Regions from separate parts of the Roseibium salinum genome, predicted to be linked through region 2. Evidence: riboswitches for the same ligand, from Rfam matches in the RefSeq annotation. Region 2 holds a riboswitch; each other region holds the start of a gene.
What was found. A riboswitch is a leader RNA that binds a small molecule or an ion and turns the genes downstream of it on or off. The one in region 2 is predicted to bind cobalamin.
Positions count from the first base shown of each region.

Region 1: another riboswitch for cobalamin. It lies ahead of cobU (bifunctional adenosylcobinamide kinase/adenosylcobinamide-phosphate guanylyltransferase); the one in region 2 lies ahead of ON753_RS07355 (hypothetical protein).
Region 3: another riboswitch for cobalamin. It lies ahead of ON753_RS03500 (CbtB domain-containing protein); the one in region 2 lies ahead of ON753_RS07355 (hypothetical protein).

Region 1 is NZ_JAPEVI010000003.1:1,324,386-1,326,641, reverse strand. It holds gene galE (UDP-glucose 4-epimerase GalE) at 1-4, opposite strand, end outside; tRNA gene ON753_RS10670 (tRNA-Asn) at 385-460, opposite strand; cobalamin riboswitch at 786-997, shown strand; gene cobU (bifunctional adenosylcobinamide kinase/adenosylcobinamide-phosphate guanylyltransferase) at 1,035-1,586, shown strand; gene cobW (cobalamin biosynthesis protein CobW) at 1,583-2,256, shown strand, end outside.
Region 2 is NZ_JAPEVI010000003.1:621,712-623,967, forward strand. It holds gene ON753_RS07350 (S9 family peptidase) at 1-643, opposite strand, end outside; cobalamin riboswitch at 744-956, shown strand; gene ON753_RS07355 (hypothetical protein) at 1,064-1,330, shown strand; gene ON753_RS07360 (DUF1636 domain-containing protein) at 1,327-1,731, shown strand; gene ON753_RS07365 (ABC transporter ATP-binding protein) at 1,728-2,256, shown strand, end outside.
Region 3 is NZ_JAPEVI010000002.1:255,827-258,082, reverse strand. It holds gene repC (plasmid replication protein RepC) at 1-1,085, shown strand, start outside; cobalamin riboswitch at 1,124-1,347, shown strand; gene ON753_RS03500 (CbtB domain-containing protein) at 1,378-1,548, shown strand; gene ON753_RS03495 (CbtA family protein) at 1,499-2,248, shown strand.

The DNA.
Region 1 (2,256 bases), 700 kb from region 2:
TCATACAGCCCTCGAAAGTTCAGAATTAGACGTCTATTGCGCGTTTGTTTGGTTTGAAAGTAGATCTATTTTCAATCCATCACACCTGTGGAAATCGTCACGCGCTTTGTTAGTTCTTTTTGTAGTCGTTTTTGTTGAAAGTAGGGCGCGCAGGCAAGTTAAATATTTGTGTCAGTTAGACAAAATTATGCATTGCCCAGTGCGGGCCGATCGCGCGAAGAATTGGGAAATTCGAACTTGATGGAGGACGAGCCGCATGGCAAGTGCTCGAACCTGCCAAGCGCCGGGCGGGACAAGGCATGGGTCGTGCGAATCCACAGGAAGGCCATGGGGATCGGACCAGAAGAATACAGCCATTTCAAAGGAAGAATGAGAGGGTGGTGATGGCTCCCCAGGCCGGACTCGAACCAGCGACCCAGCGATTAACAGTCGCTTGCTCTACCAACTGAGCTACTGGGGATCACCACGCTCGGGGCCAGCAAGGAGCCGCCCCGTCGATGGAGATGCGTATATCAAAGGCTTGATCTGTTTGCCAAGCCCCCGGCTGCGTTTTTTTCGCCGCCCCGATATCTTTTTGGCCAGCGTGTGGAAAACCGTATATTTTTCATGACTGTCGCCCGGTCGGTCGCGTTGGAAAACGGCACGTTCCAAACGTCTGCTTGCACCCGATGACCGACAGATTTCGGGTGTCTACAGAAAAAGCTGACACATGCATCCTTCAAATCCGGAAGACCCGGCCGATCCGGGCGTTTGCCGGCACCCGCTTGTATCGGCTCAGATATACGGTTAGGAAGAAAACCGACGGTTCCGGAAAAGGCCTCGGCCAATTCCGGATGAAACGGGAATCCGGTCGCGGCCAGTTGGCCAAATCCGGAGCTGCCCCCGCAACTGTGAGCGGTGAGCGTCTGCACGAAAACCACTGGCCGGACGGGCCGGGAAGGGGTGCAGGACGCGTCGAGCCGCAAGCCAGGAGACCGGCCGTCAAGGAAGCAACCCCTTAGCACGCTGTCGGGTGGACGGCCGGGAGAATTCAGGTGACGGAAACACAAGGCCCTCGTGCCACACTGGTCTTAGGCGGTGCCCGGTCGGGAAAAAGCCGGTTCGCGGAAACCCTGGCGGAAAAATCCGGCCTGCAGAAGGTCTATGTCGCAACGGGCGCCGCCCTGGACGCGGAGATGGCCGACCGGATTGCGGCCCACCGGCACCAGCGCGGTGCCGCCTGGCACACGATCGAGGAACAGTTCGACCTGAAAGGCGTCCTGTTGCGCGAATCCCGGCCCGACAGGGTTGTGCTGGTGGATTGCCTGACGCTGTGGCTGTCCAATCTGACCTTTTCCGAAAAGGATGTCGGTGCGCAGACGGCGCAACTGTGCCAGGTACTGCCGCGCCTTGAGGGCACCTGCATTTTCGTTTCCAATGAGATCGGTATGGGGATCGTGCCGGAGAACGGTCTTTCCAGGTCGTTCCGCGATGCTCAGGGACGGCTTAATCAGAGTATGGCACAGGCGTGCAGCCAGGTGGTCTTTGTCGCCGCCGGCCTGCCTTTGCTCATGAAACCCAACACACAAGCGGAAATTTCAATATGACCACTTCCACCTTGCAGCCCGGCCAGAAGATACCGGCAACCATCGTCACGGGGTTTCTGGGTGCGGGCAAAACGACCCTGATCCGCAATCTCTTGCAGAATGCCGGCGGCAAGCGCATCGCCCTGATCGTCAACGAGTTCGGCGATATGGGATTTGACGGCTCGCTGGTGAACGGCTGCGCCGACCCGGGCTGCTCTGCGGAAGAAGTCGTTGAACTTACCAACGGCTGCATCTGCTGCACGGTGGCCGACGATTTCCTGCCGACGATGGAAATGCTGCTGGCACGCGACAACCCGCCCGAGCACATCGTCATCGAGACATCCGGCCTGGCCTTGCCGCAGCCCCTGGTGCGCGCATTCTCATGGCCCACAGTCAGGCAGAAGGTGACGGTCGACGGCGTGGTGACGGTGCTGGATGCGGCCGCTCTGGCGGAAGGCCGGATCGCGCTCGACGAGGAGGCACTGGCAGCTCAGCGTGCCGCCGATGACGCCCTGGACCATGACAGCCCGGTGGAGGAACTCTTCCACGACCAGCTGCGCTGCGCCGACCTCGTGGTTCTGAACAAGGCGGACCTGGTCTCCGAAGAGGCTTTGAAAGCCGTTCGGGAAAAGATTGCCGCGGACATCCGTCCCGCGGTTCACATCGTCTCCGCCGAAAAGGGAACGCTGCC
Region 2 (2,256 bases):
CGTGGCGGAACAGCTTCGAGGGCCGGTGATTGGCGTCGAGGCGGACGTAGAAGAGATACTTGTTGTCGGCGGAAAACACGCCGCCGCCGCCCGTGTCCTCGATCCGGTAGTCGAAGTCCTTGCCGGTGGAGGTGTCGCGGATCTGCAGCGCGTAATACTCCGAGCCCTTATCGTCGAAGGCCCAGGCAAGCAGCTTGTGGTCCGGAGAGTGACCGGCGCCGCCGAGCCTGAAATAGGCCTTGCCCTCGGCCTCCCTGTCGCCGTGAAGAAGCACCGTTTCCTCGCCGCCGTGGCGCGGCGTGCGGAAGAAGATCGGCTGCTGACCGCCGGTCTCGTATTTCAATCCGTAGGCATAGGGGCCGTCGGGGGAGGGAACGGAGCTGTCATCCTCCTTGATGCGGCCGCGCATCTCGGCAAAGAGCTGCTCCTGCAACTCCTTCGTCGGTGCCATCTGCGCCTGCTGATAGGCGTTTTCTGCCTCCAGATAGGCGCGGATGTCGGCATCGAGCACGGACGGGTCGCGCATGACCTCCTGCCAGTTCTCGGCACGGAGCCATCCGTAGTCATCCTGGCGCGAAATGCCGTGGGTCTCATGGGTGGTCGGGCGCGCTTCGGCGCGCGGGGGAAAGGCATGCTGTTTCATGGACCCGGAGGTAGGATTTTTGGGAGAAGATGGCAAGAGGACAGAGTGACACCCGCGCATAAGGTTGCGCCGCCGCCTTGTTGACACGCGGCAAAAAATCCCGCACTCAGGAAGCCATGGTTTCCGATTCCGCACTCCGGATCGGGATTAAAAGGGAACACGGTGCGGCGTAGCCAGAAGGCACCAAATCCGTGACTGCCCCCGCAACTGTGAGCGGTGAGCGAACCTGAAAGCGCCACTGGGGAAACCCCGGGAAGGATCAGGCAAGCTGCGACCCGCAAGTCAGGAGACCTGCCATTTCACCCTTAACTTCAACCCGGGCGGGGTGTCCCGGAGGAGCGAGTGACATGGCGATTCAGCCCCGATCGGCAGAATGTGGCATTCGGTTCTTTGACGCCCCGCGCAATCGCGGAGGGCGATATGAACCGGACTGCACAGAAAAACACCTTTGAAATTTCCTTCCTCCTGGCCGAGGCGAGCTGCCTTGGCGACCGCGCGGCCAGAGCCCTGGCGCCGGGCAAGCGCGGATTTGCTCTTGAAAGCAGCGTTATAGGTAATGTAATAACATTACAAATCACGGATGAAGAGGCGCGAAAGGAAACGGCATTGCAGGGCAGCAGGGGCGATTTACCGCCGGGAAGGCGGCCGGCAGCCAAAAGTGCACGCCTCGAGGGAGGCGAGCGATGAGCAGTGAGCCGCACAGGATTTTCATCTGCACTTCGTGCCGCTACAAGGGGGGCGATTGCCGTCCCGGCTTCGAGCTGATCTGCAAGCTGCAGCAGGCCCTGAGACGGGCGGCGCCGGTGACCGGCGACGACTTCGAGGTTTCCGGCACCGCCTGCATGGCCGGATGTTCGCGGCCCTGCACGATTGCCTTCAAGGCGAGCGCCAAGGCAACCTATCTGTTCGGCGATATCGATCCGGAAACGGATATCGACGATCTCGTGGCCTTTGCGCAGCTCTACCGCGAGCAGGAAGACGGCTGGTGCGTATCCGGGCAGCGGCCCGGAAAGCTGCGCGGCAGCACCCTTGCGCGCATCCCCGCGGCAATGATCGTCACCGGCGCGGACGAGACGGTGTTGTCGTGAGCGGCTCCGAGCTCGCCGTTCGCAATGCAAGCTGGAAGACAGGGCAGGGGAAATCCATTCTGCAACCCGTCAGCTTCGACCTTGCCGCAGGCCGGATCCTCGGCATTGCCGGTGCCAATGGCGCCGGCAAATCGACGCTTCTGCGGTTGCTCTATCGCTATCTGAAGCCCGGCACGGGATCTATCCTGCTGGACGGCGAGGATATCTGGCGCATGTCCGCGCGCGCCGCGGCCCGGAAGATCGCCGCTGTTCTGCAGGAGCAGCCGACCGACTTTTCGCTGAGCGTCCGGGAAATCGTCGCTCTGGGCCGCCGCCCGCATGCCGCAGGACCGGCAAGCGGCGGCAGGCGGGACGCGGAGATTGTCGAGGATGCCCTCGAGCGCATGGCGCTGTTGGGCTTCGCCAAGCGTTCCTTCGGGACGCTTTCCGGCGGCGAGCGCCAGCGCGTGATGGTGGCCCGCGCGCTCGCCCAGGAACCGCGGCTTCTGATCCTGGACGAACCGACCAACCATCTCGACATCCGCC
Region 3 (2,256 bases), on a different contig from region 2:
TGTCGAAGCCTGAGGACTGGAAAGGCACGAACCGTCCTGTCGTCGCCATCAGCAACGAAAAACTGGCATCTTATGTCGGCCGCAGCGAACGGACCGTCATTCGCGCCATCAAACAGCTCGTCGAGGCCCGCATCCTGGCCTATCGCGACAGTTCTACCGGCCGCCGCTGGGTCCACCGCAACGACACGGGCGACATTACCTACGCCTACGGCCTGGATTTCACGCCGGCACGTGTCCGCTACCGCGAGATCAAGCGGCTTGCCGATGAGTGGCAGGCGGAGCTCAACGCGGAGCGCGAAGCCAGGCGGGCCGTGACGAAGCTCTCCAGGGCCATCATCGATATCATCGAGGCAACCACGGATCTGGACCTCTCCGACTTCCACGACCGGATGATGTCCATCATGGCGTGCGGAAAAGGAGCCCAGGAGAAGATGGTGCTCCTACAGGATCTTTATGACCTGTTGATCGAGGCGCTGACCGAAGGCCAGAAACAGGCCCATAATGTGGATAATTATCAATATACGACAGGCGAGCATGACACGAATGTCACCCAATTATTTAATACAAACTCTCAAGACTCTTGCCTAAATAATCGGACATCCGCTCACGCGGATGAAATCAATACTCAACCTGACGACGCCTACGGCGCCGAAATAGCTCCTGAAAGGGAGCAAGCGGCGGGGCAGTGTGGCAAAATCAGCCGCAATACCGGGCGGAAAGGTCAGAGAGAGGCGGATTTCACCCGGTCCGCGGCGCTGGACGCCGTTTCGATATCTCTGCTGGAAAGCGCGTGTACGACCGTCCAGAGCGATTTCGGTCTGTCACTCAAAAGCTGGGCGGAGCTGCTGTCTGCCGCCGAGGTGATAAGGCTGGGGATCGGCCTCAGCCAGAGCGCCTATTCCGAGGCATGCGGACGGCTGGGACGGCAGGCGGCCGCGGCGATCCTTGCGGTCGTTGCCGAAAAGGCGCTGCGGGATCCCGAAAGGATCAGCTCGCCGGGTGGGTACTTCCGCGCTTGCTGCGACCGTGCCGCTGAGGGCAAACTCGCCCTGGCACGATCGCTGTTTGGCCTGGCGGCGGGATGATTTCCGCCGGTGGGGGCTTTCGTTCGGTGCGGAATTAGGACATTATAGCGATGCTTGGTTTTCCAATCGGTACAAAGTGCCGGGAAACGAAGAGGGAATTCGGACAGGGCGGACCCAAGCAGGGCGCTCGGAGCCGAAGCCGCCCCCGCGACTGTATGCGGAGAGCGCACGCCGGATAAACCACTTGCAGATGTTGCAGGGAAGGACAGGCGATGTGCTGAGACCCGCGAGCCAGGAGACCTGCCAGGCATTGCTTAAAACCGGCTGTCGGGTGTGACGGCAAGAGGACAATATGACGACACAAACCAACACTGCATCACTTTCGCTTTCCAGCATTCTGCCGCTTGCTTTTGCGGCCGTCCTGGGCTTCGCAATCATCACGATCACCGGACACGTGCAAGCGCAAGGCCTGCATGACGCAGCGCATGACGTGCGTCACGCGACCGGATTCCCGTGCCACTGAGATGTTTTCCCGTTTATTGATCAGCGGCTTGTTCGCTGGCGCTGCAGCAGGGCTTATTGCGGCCCTGCTGCAGCTTTACTTCGTGCAGCCGGTCCTGCTCCACGCCGAGCTTTATGAAACCGGCGAACTGGTTCATTTCGGTACCGCAGCGGTCAGCGCTCACCAGGATGTCGGTGGTTTCGACCTGATGCGTGACGGCCTCAGCGTCGTTTTCGCGATGCTCACCTACACCGGATATGCCTTCATCCTGCTGGTCGGCATGGCGATTGCGGAAATGCGCGGAGCGAAAATCACCGCGCGCAACGGCTTGATCTGGGGTCTTGCGGGTTTCGTGACCTTCCACTTCGCACCGGGCTTTACGCTGGCACCCGAAGTGCCGGGCGTTGCGGCCGCCGATGTCGGCGCCCGGCAGATCTGGTGGTGGGCGACGGTCGTGGCGGCCGGCGCAGGCCTCTGGTTACTCGCCTTCGGCAGAAACTGGCTGGCATGGGGCGCAGCCGCGGTGCTGCTGCTGGCGCCGCATGTCATCGGGGCACCTGAGCCGGATGCATTCAGCGGCCCGGTGCCGACCGAGATCGGCGCTCTCTTTGCCAGCCGTGCCTTCGGCGTCGGCATGGCGGCCTGGATGCTGCTGGGATGTTTTGCCGGGTTTTTCTGGCAACGCGAGGGCGGCCGGATCGGAGCGGTTCAACCCGCCTGATACGGCTA